Linked DNA regions of Symmachiella dynata. The protein of the gene in region 1 binds, or shares a complex with, the protein of each later gene. Links are inferred from orthologs where the notes say so. Each region holds a gene or a part of one and is shown in the gene's direction. Other genes may lie near its edges.

Evidence for each region. The genes of interacting proteins can lie anywhere in the genome.
Region 2: the proteins of Mal52_RS14130 (region 1) and Mal52_RS10960 are in contact, whole or in part, in a crystal structure (PDB 5UE9), measured with the Lactococcus lactis proteins. The link is inferred for Symmachiella dynata from one-to-one orthologs. Residues at the interface, in WP_023189152.1 of Lactococcus lactis: Leu4, Gln5, Ala47, Ser48, Met49, Leu50, Leu51, Arg52, Arg53, Met95, Leu98, Arg223, Met224, Ala225, Cys226, Ile228, Gly229, Ala230, Cys231, Tyr232, Ala233, Val235, Glu236, His237, Asn243, His244, Ala245, Lys247, Glu250; in WP_025017116.1 of Lactococcus lactis: Gly25, Phe27, Phe29, Glu32, Tyr33, Lys35, Tyr36, Lys48, Phe56, Thr60, Pro61, Arg62, Val63, Ala64, Glu65, Thr66, Ala67, Ser68, Gly69, Met70, Ile74, Gln77, Pro223, Glu251, Phe274, Ala275, Pro277, Phe278.

Annotation. Positions count from the first base shown.
Region 1 is NZ_CP036276.1:3,676,728-3,682,235, forward strand. The notes cover bases 1-2,987. They hold Mal52_RS14130 (dihydroorotate dehydrogenase electron transfer subunit), read left to right. Parts: upstream 1-1,045; coding sequence 1,046-1,930; downstream 1,931-2,987. Other genes in these bases: Mal52_RS14125 (pseudouridine synthase), read left to right, coding at 69-1,049; Mal52_RS14135 (C45 family autoproteolytic acyltransferase/hydrolase), read right to left, coding at 2,250-2,987. Outside these bases: more of Mal52_RS14135, read right to left, coding at 2,988-3,362; Mal52_RS14140 (sialidase family protein), read right to left, coding at 3,512-4,669; Mal52_RS14145 (dimethylarginine dimethylaminohydrolase family protein), read left to right, coding at 4,943-5,508.
Region 2 is NZ_CP036276.1:2,830,483-2,834,843, reverse strand. What follows is about bases 1,450-4,327. They hold Mal52_RS10960 (dihydroorotate dehydrogenase), read left to right. Parts: upstream 1,450-2,368; coding sequence 2,369-3,286; downstream 3,287-4,327. Other genes in these bases: trpS (tryptophan--tRNA ligase), read left to right, coding at 3,382-4,327; Mal52_RS10965 (hypothetical protein), read left to right, coding at 1,827-2,045; Mal52_RS10970 (HU family DNA-binding protein), read left to right, coding at 1,450-1,546. Outside these bases: Mal52_RS10975 (YkgJ family cysteine cluster protein), read left to right, coding at 104-520; more of Mal52_RS10970, read left to right, coding at 1,085-1,449; more of trpS, read left to right, coding at 4,328-4,356.

The DNA of each region.
Region 1 (5,508 bases):
CGCTGGGCGTGTAAACCTGTGCACGGGCCTCTCGATTTTGGGGGGCGGACATGTATTAAGGCGGTGAAATGGCCTCTCCTCGGCGTAAAACTCGGACACAACGGACGACTCCCACGTTGAAAACGCCGCAAGGCGACGACTCATTGGTACGGCTGCAGAAGGTGTTGGCCTCGGCCGGATTTGGGTCGCGGCGGCATTGTGAGGAGTTTATCCAAAGCGGCCGCGTGACCGTGGACGGGAAAACCGTGGTCGAATTGGGCCTGCGGGTTGACCCGGCCAAGCAAAAGATCCAACTCGACGGCGAAACCGTGAACGTCGAGAAAAAGGTGTACTATGTGCTGAACAAACCGACGGGGTTTTTGTGCACACATAGCGATCCTGCGGGACGGCGGCGGGTGATCGATTTGTTCCCCAAAGCTAAGCAACGTCTGTTTACGGTTGGCCGTTTGGACGAAAACAGCGAAGGGCTGATTTTGGTGACCAATGACGGCGAATTCGCAAATCGCTTGGCGCATCCGCGGTATCGTGTCTCTCGCGTCTATGAAGTCCAGGTCGCTGGAATCCCGACGCCCGATATTTTGCGACAAATGCGGGAAGGCCTGCGATTCTCCGAGGGATATTTTCGCGTGGACCGGGCACGCCGCGTGCGGGTCAAAGGCAAGACGGCGGTGCTGCAATTGACGCTCAACCAAGGGCGCAATCGGGAAATTCGCCGATTGTTGGCGCGGCTGGGTCACAAGGTGATGAAATTGCGGCGGATCCAGTTTGGCCCGATCAAGCTGGGCAAAGTCAATTTGGGCGAACACCGGACGTTGACGCCGCACGAGGTCAAACAACTCGAAGCTTTGCTGGAAACAAAACGTGAGATCCGCAGCGGTCGGCCACCGCGCAAAAATGCCGCCCCAGCCAAGGGCAAACGGACTGCTCCAGCAAAAAGCAAAAGCGCAGCTCCGGCAAAAGGGAAACGCTCCTCCCCCGTGAAAGGGAAAGCCGCTGCGGCTGCGAAAAAACGTCCTCAACAAAAGGCTACGAAAAGTCGACGCCGATGATCGAACAAGCGCCTGACAATCTGCTACCCGGAATGATTCCGACCGCCGCCCAAGAAACGGCAACGGTCGTCGAGCAACGGGAATTGGCCCGTGACACGTATCTGGTACGCATTGCCGCTCCCGAATTAGCGGCACAGATTCTGCCGGGACAGTTTTTGATGATCCGCGCACTGCAAACCAGCGACCCATTATTGGGACGACCGTTTGCGGTGTATGACACGTATCTCGACGCGGCCGGTCGTCCGGCGGGTATCGATGTGGTGTACGCGGTGATCGGCAAGATGACAGGGCTGATGAGCCGTTGGACCGCAGGTGAACAGCTGCAGGTCTGGGGACCGCTAGGTAACGGATTTCCGTTGCCCGCAGAGGGCCGATTGATGATGGTTGCCGGCGGAATCGGCCAGACACCGTTTTTGGCTGTCGGGCAAGAAGCACTAGGCCAAAAAACCTACGGCCAACCGTTACGGCAACCAGAACAATTGCCGTCGGCGGTCACGCTGTGTTACGGCGCGCGTTCAGCTGAATACTTAGCTGGGCTTGAGGATTTCCAGCGGGCCGGCATCGAGGTGCGGGTGGCGACCGATGATGGCTCGCAGGGACATCACGGTTTTGTCACGGACTTGTTGAAGCAAGCCTTGGACGGAGACGATCCGCCGACGGTGGTCTATTGTTGCGGCCCGGAACCGATGATGCATGCGGTCAGTGAAATCATCGCCGCTGCCGGTGTGCGTGGGTTCGTTTCGCTCGAATCGCCCATGGCGTGCGGTTTCGGAGCCTGCTTTAGTTGCGTGACCCGCGTGCGAATGGATGACGGCGAGTGGGACTACCGCCGCACCTGCGTCGAAGGCCCCGTCTTCCCGGCCGACCGCATCGTGTTTTAGGAAGCGATTGGTCCAGAGGTGTTGGCCGGATGTTCGTTGTTCGAGAAAGAAAAAAGTGCGTTGCGACGCGCACTTAGAAAGAAAGGCCTCGCGCAGAGACGCCAAGTCGCAAAGAGTTTTCTTCTGAGCGGAATGTATTACACATCGTTTTATGGCGATGCGGCTTGGCTAGAATCTGATGTTTCTGGTTTTAGTAAGCGCGGGTTTTCAAGATTATTTCTTTTTTACTTTGCGGCTCCGCGTCTTTGCGCGAGTTTTTTTTGAATGGCTCATCCCTCGTGCAGCGTAGAAAGGTGCGTCGCAAAGCACGCTACGAAGATCAGTCGAGATAATCTTTGAGTTTGACGTGGACGAATGGTCGCTTGTAGGCGTCTTCGTCTTTTTCGGCGTAGGCAACCCAGAATTCCAAGGCGGTGGCGTCGTAGACGACGTCGAGGACGTTGGCCCCTTTGATGGGAATTTTGCAGGCCAGGTCAATCATCTCTTGCGAGCCGATGTTTCCATACGCCTTTTTCAATGGCTGGAATGCGCCGCGACCTTCGTCTTGGTAGACGATGTCTTTAAAAACGTTTGGTGCCAATTCGTCGGTGGCATCGTTGTCTTCCCAGATGACCAGATTCGGCGCGTGGGCCAACATTTTCACCGCGCGACCGTTTTTGCCGTCGCCCACAACGTAGTGATATTTCTTGGTGCGTTTGGCGTTCTTGAAAATATCGACCGCCTCATCCAGTCCGTTCGCATCGTACAGGACATTGCGAAACAGTGTTGTGAAATGGACACCATTGAAGTCAAAGGGATAGTCGCTGGAGGGTGAGTCGCCCATTTCCGAGAGTACGATTCCCGCAGCATTCATGCCGGTGTTGGAACCAATGCAGCCGGCGAACGTGATGTTGACGTGCGGAATCCCCTCGTCGGGAATGTAGACAACGATCAACGGAAATTCTTGAGCACGCAGCCCCATTTCCCAGTCCAGGTTGCGTGTCTGGTACAGGTGCCCATCCTTGGTTGCTTTACCCCAAGCGGAAATGCTGCTGCAGGAGTAGTCGGCGATCATCGGAATCGCGTGCGCCCGTTGCAGTAGTTTCAACGAGAGTCCGCTGCCTGCGGCCAGCCCTTTGAGTTCTTCTTGGAACCGCGGGTCGGTATGTTTGGCGCTGGCGGCCCAGGCTTCGTCCAGTGCGCGGTCAGTAAAACGATCCGAGTCAGCAGCCTGAATACTCTTGAGGATGTGAGAGATGAATTCCGTGGCTTGCGGCTTGATCAATTCGCCTTGCTGGCGCCCCATTTCATACGGCGTGCCTTTGACAACCAGCACCGGGATTTTGTCCTTGCCGCTGCCGACGGAGGTCAGTTTCCCATCGGCGTGGGCCGCTGCCGTTAAGGCGAGACTAATAATCGTGACAAGTGCGACCGCAAATAAACGAGAATTCATAAGCCTCAGGCCCCTTGTTAAAACGTGGGTAGAAATACCCTGGAATTGAACCTCTGCCGATTATAACACGCCACAGCAAGATCGTGGCGATTTGGTGACAAAAAATGGGGCAGGCTCCCCTGCTCTGCAGGAGAGCCCACATGATTTCTTTACGGCTTCGCTTTTTTCATGCCGCCGGAAGCTTTGCTCACCACTTGCCGTAATTTTACGTCTTTAGAAACAGGTTTGCCTGCGGCAACGTCTTCTTCGCGGAAGGTGGCCATCAGGATATTTCGGTCGCCAGTGCGGCTGAAGTCGTAAATGATGCGGATCAGGCCATCGGGAGTTTGTTGGCCATCCGGGTAGGAAACACCCGCACGCTCGTCGAGGAGAAAGCCGTTGCTCCAACTCTTACCGTCGTCGGTGGAGAGAAAAGCCATTAAATGGGAGCGACCAGTCGGTTTGTCGATCGGTCCATGTTTGACCAACAACAAGTTCCCGGAATTCAGCCGCGAGATGAAAAATCGTGCACTGGGATGAGCGAGGGTTGAGGGGGTTAATTCGGGCCAAGTCTTACCGCCATCGGTTGAGACGCTTTCGCCAATCCCGTATCGCGTCCGGACCAACAGCCAAAGCGATCCATCCTTCCGCTCAACAAACATATGTTCGTCAAATGCACGAACTTTGGGAGGAACGTTACACGCACCGCGAATGGACCAGGTTTTCCCATGGTCATCGGAGACCACCATCTTGGCGCTGTTGTCGGTTTTTCGCCATGTTGAGGCGGGCAGGACCCAGTCGCCCGATGCCAACACGGTGGGTTTGCACATCATAACGCCATCGGTCACGCGGACAGGTTTTTTCCAGGTGGGTTGGGCGGATTCCGGTTCATCGGTCTCCAGAAACCACACGCCGGCGACCGTGCCGTCGTGACCGATCGATTGTGCCCAAGCAAGCCGCAGTTTGCCATCGGGAGCCATCCACAGTTCGGGATCAAACGTGCGTACGGGACCCTCTTCATCGGGATCAACGACCAAGACTTCCTTCCAGGTCGCACCTTGATCACTACTCGTGCTCAGCACAACGTAGTTGTTCGCATCTTCACCCGGCGTCTTACTCGCATACCACGTCGCCCACAAGCGACCACCGGGAGTGACAGCCATGCTGGGAATGCCTTGAAACGCCCGGTTGGTAGCCGCATGCAGCGGTTTTGGGGGACCGACATATTCAGCCGGCGCTTTGAAGTCCGGGTCTTTAGCGAGAACCGAAGTCGCTAATAACGGGATGGCTGCAAAAAGAAAGAACTGCTTGATCCAATCGATACGCATATTTTTGTAGTCCTGTCACGATGAGTTTCTTCAGATTGATCGACCGGGCTGCGCCGTGTCGTATGATTAAGATTATGACACGCAGCACAACTGGCGTCCATCGCTCGGCGTGTACACAGATCGATTTCGGCAGGGCTGAACATGCGGACTGCATGCTGGGTGTGCCTGGATCTGCCCTCCCTCTTGCACAACACCCGGCAGACATGATTCAATTCCGCTGGATGCTTTGGATGTATTACTGTCATTCCTTATTTCCTCAGGAACGGATTCTTCGTGAGCCAATTCACTGCCCCCACCATTTTGATGTGCCCGCCGGACTTCTACGGGATCGAATACGAGATTAATCCTTGGATGAGCCGCAGTCGTGCCAGTGATTCCAAGCTGGCGCAGCAGCAGTGGCATGCGCTGCGTGATCTGTTGGAGAACGTGGGTGCCGAAATCCGTCTGATGCCCCCCGCGCGGGGCTTGCCCGATTTGGTCTTCACGGCCAATGCGGGGTTGGTCTGGAACAATACCGTTTTCCTCTCGAAATTTCGCCACGAAGCGCGGCAAGGGGAAACACCATTGGACGAGGCTTGGTTTCAATCTATCGGCTTCGAGACGGTCTCGATGACCGGGGAGTGGTCATTTGAAGGGGCCGGTGACGCACTTTTTTGTGGGCAAACATTGTTTGCCGGATATCTCATCCGGAGTGATGCTGCGGCGATGCAATGGTTGGCGAGCCAGATTGGTTGCCGCGTGATACCGCTGCAATTGGTGGACGAGCACTATTATCACCTCGATACCTGTTTTTGTCCGCTCAGCGCCGACGAAGCCATCTATTATCCACCAGCATTTGA
Region 2 (4,361 bases), 850 kb from region 1 along the record:
GGCAATTCCAGCTGGCGGTTACCCTGACACAGGCGGTCACTCCGCCTGCGCTCATTTCAAAAGTCTATCCGTATTCTTTCAATTGCATTATGGCCGGTCGGTGATGTCGAAGAAACCCTGGTACAGCGATGGTTTACGATTCGAGTGCACAGGTTGCGGCAATTGCTGCACAGGAGCCCCCGGTGTGGTTTGGGTGACCGACGAGGAGTTGCACCAAATCGCCGAATTCATTGATGAGCCGGTCGGAGCGGTCAAGATCGAGCACACGAAGCTCTTCGCCGGTCGCCGCACGCTCAAAGATTTTGCCAACGGAGACTGCACCTTTTTCGATCCGGAAAAACGGGGCTGCACAATCTATCCGGTCCGCCCCATCCAATGTCGCACCTGGCCCTTCTGGGAATCGAATCTCGAAAGCGAAGCCGAGTGGGAAGACGTGAAGCGAGAATGTCCCGGCGCTGGGCAAGGAAACTTCTTCAGCCTCGAGCAGATCGAAGCGGAAGCAGCAAAGATCCAGATCTGATTCTGCCGGTCGCGCACAGCCGATATCTTTTTAAATCAAGAGGTTGTGTCACGCGATTACAACGACATTCAGACCAATGTCGGGCTAAGCTGGCAGGAAAAATGGCGAACTTCTGCCAATTTTATCGGTTTTGTTGATTATGCGTCGAGCGCCTGGCCGATGATCAAGACAAGGGTGAGTCGATCCTCTCTCAACGATCCAGAGAGCCTGGTTGACGAACTGTGAAATACGAAGGGCATGACAGACAATGCCGAACTCGTAAATCACTATAACCAACTACTGAGAAACGAGTTAAACAAAACACACTATTCATGAACGTCGTCGCCGACAGAACCAAACGGCACAGCAACTTTTCTTGCAGTGTTTTCAGTCACAACGTTGTTTCATGTCAAATACAAATACAACTTTTGGGTAAAATTAGCAGCAGATACGGGCCGAAGCGTACGGTCCACAGAGAATCCACTTGACACTAAGTCCGTTTTGGCATTACAGTTGAGACATATTCCTTTGGCTCAATGTGAGGCCGGGACCGTCCGGCGGGCACTCTTTCGGGAGACTTCAGTCGTGACCAAAAAAGAAATCGTCAAAGCCATTTCCGAGGAAATCGGACTGACACAACTGAAGACGAAAGAGATCGTCCAGAAGACCTTCGATGCCATCGTAGATACCCTGGTCCGCGACGGGCGGATTGAGTTACGAAACTTTGGCGTTTTCGAAGTCAAGAAGCGGGCAGCGCGTAAAGCACGCAATCCGCGGACCGGCGATAAAGTCTTTGTGCCTGAGAAGTTCGTTGTCACATTCAAACCGGGCAAGGAAATGGAAGAGAAGGTGTTGCAGTTGGAAGTTGAAGCCGCGCAATCGGCTTTGGCGCAACAACATACGGCACAAGCAGCGGGCGGAGAAACACCTCCCGGTACGAATGCGTCGAACACCGAGTCCGGCAATACAAATTCCCTGCCGGGCCAAACGACCTATCCCAATTCGGTGGCCTCGGTCAGTTCGCACGATTCGCACAACCCGGGCTAGCAAGCCTACTTACAAACAACAACACATCGGCGGTGAGACGAAAATCCCCCCAGTGATTCTCAAAACTGGTTTCATCTCAATTACGCCCGCCATCCGCGTCCCTAATTTGACCCAAAACACGAAGACACTTTCATTGGAACACCCACTGGGCCGTTCCGGCAAATGATCGTAACGAGTCGACTAGTACGGCGATTAGTTCCCGTGTTAGCGAAATGGATTTCAGCCGTGATGCTTCGTCAGTAGCAAGCACGGAGGTTTTGTGTCATTCAGGAGGTTTGACATGCGGAAGGCAATTCTTGGTGCGGCTGTGGCCGTACTCTTTGTGGTCAGTGTGGGTTGCGTCACCCCGATTTATTCGTCAAGCCCCGACCGTCGGGCCCGCGAGTTGATCTATACGTCGGAAAACTTGCGTCACATTCCGAACACCTGGGAACGTTTTTGGTTCCTGGACATGCCCGACCACACGACACCCTACCGGACGCACGGTGGTGTGCTCTAAGACACGCAGCAGAACATCCCGCACACTTTCTGTGTGGGACAGAACACGGGGCCCCCATTGAATTCACGGGGCCACACAACCGGGCAGAACCGTTCTGGGATTGCCTGATTGTCCGCGGACAACCATGGATCCAACCGGCATTTCGCGCCACCTGCGCGAAGTGCCGTTTTTTTTTGTGCGCAGACCGATATCGCCGCGCCGCACCCATCATTGCCCACCCATTCGTTGGTAGCTACGATGAGCAAACATCCAGCAACATGGGGTGCAATCTCACTTCGCCCCTGCCCTTAAAATAATCCTGTACCACAATCATCGAAACTCTCGTGCCTCAACTCAGCGTCCAACTCAACCGCCTCAAATTAGCAAATCCGATTCTCGTGGCTTCCGGCACCTTTGGTTATGCCCGCGAAATGGCCGCGTTTGTCGATTTCAAACAATTGGGCGGCATCATTCCCAAAACGCTCACAGCCGCCCCGCGCATCGGCAATCCCCCCCCACGGACGGTCGAAGCCTCATCCGGGTTGCTCAACTCCATCGGCCTGGACAACGATGGGATCGATGCCTTTCTCGCCAAGACGTTGGATTATCTTCTTGGCTTAGAGACCGCCATCATCGTGAACATTGCGGGGCGGAATACCGAAGAATTCGTGCAGATGGCCGCCAAGGTCGGGCAGCACAAGCAGGTTGCTGGCTTGGAGCTGAATATCTCCTGCCCCAACGTCAGCGGCGGCGTTGATTTTGGCACCGACCCCCGACTGGCAGCTGAGGTCGTCTCGCAGGTTCGCAATGCGTGTGACTTGCCAGTGATTGCCAAATTGACCCCCAACGTGACGAGTGTCGTCGAAATCGCTCAAGCCGCCGCCGAGGCGGGTGCCGATGCGGTTTCGTTGGTGAACACCTTTCAAGGCATGGCCATCGATTGGCGGCGTCGCAAACCGATTCTGGGAAATGTCATCGGCGGGCTGAGCGGCCCGGCAATTAAGCCGCTGGCGCTGCGGATCGTCTGGCAGGTGGCGCAAGCCGTTAATGTTCCCATCATCGGCATCGGCGGAATTCAATCGATCGACGACGTCATGGAATTCCTGATCGCTGGAGCAACGGCGGTTCAAATCGGCACAGCTAATTTCTACAATCCAGGACTGGCTCAGCAATTGGTCACCGAATTATCCGAAATCTTGACCGAGCAAAACTGCCAATCCGTCGGCGACATCGTTGGCACATTGCAGATTCCCGCGCGTTAAACGTATCGGCATCGAACCATTCTTTCCCAGCCACCGGCGATGCTGGAGGCCGATTTCAAACATTCACCACCGCACACGACATCGAGACGTAATTCATGCGAGTTCTCTCCGGAATTCAACCGACCGGCCGCCCTCATTGGGGTAATTATTTCGGCGCCATCGCTCAATACATCGCCCTGCAAAACAACGAGCAGTCATTTTATTTCGTCGCCGACCTGCACGCGCTGACGACGATTCGCGATGCGCAGGTCTTGCGGGATAATTCGCACAGCGCCGCCGTTGACTTGTTGGCACTGGGCCTTGATCCCCAACAAGCAACGTTGTTTTTGCAATCGGACATTCCCGAGGTCTCGGAACTGACGTGGTTGCTGATGACGGTCACGCAAATGAGCCTGCTGGAAAAATGCCACGCCTACAAAGACAAAAAGGCGAAGGGGCTGGCCGCCGATGCGGGGCTGTTCAACTATCCCGTGCTGATGGCGGCGGACATTTTGCTCTACGACAGCGATGTGGTCCCCGTCGGAGCCGATCAGGTACAGCATATTGAAGTCACGCGTGATATCGCGCAGCGGTTCAATGTGATTTACGGCACCGAAGCCTTGACGCTGCCCAACGGGCAAACACTCGACGCCACGGCCAAAGTTCCCGGCACGGACGGCGAAAAGATGTCGAAGAGTTACGGCAACACGATCGAAGTCTTCGAAGCGCCTAAGAAAATGCGTAAAAAAGTGATGTCGATCAAAACCGATTCGAAGACGGTCGAGGAGCCCAAGGATCCCGAGACGTGCCCGGTGTTCGCCTTGTACAAACTCTTCGCCGAGGAAGCACAACAAGCGGAATTGGCTGGGCGGTATCGCGCCGGGGGGATGGGTTACGGTGATGCGAAACAAGCGGTGTACGAAGCAGCCTTGGCTTACTTTGCCGAGGCGCGTGAGCGCCGCGCAGAATTGGAGAAAACCCCCGACACGGTCCGCGACATTCTGCGCGACGGCGCGATCGTGGCGCGGGCCAAGGGACAAGAGGTGCTGGAACGCGTGCGATCCGCTTGTGGGCTCAGCGCGCATCAATGATCGCC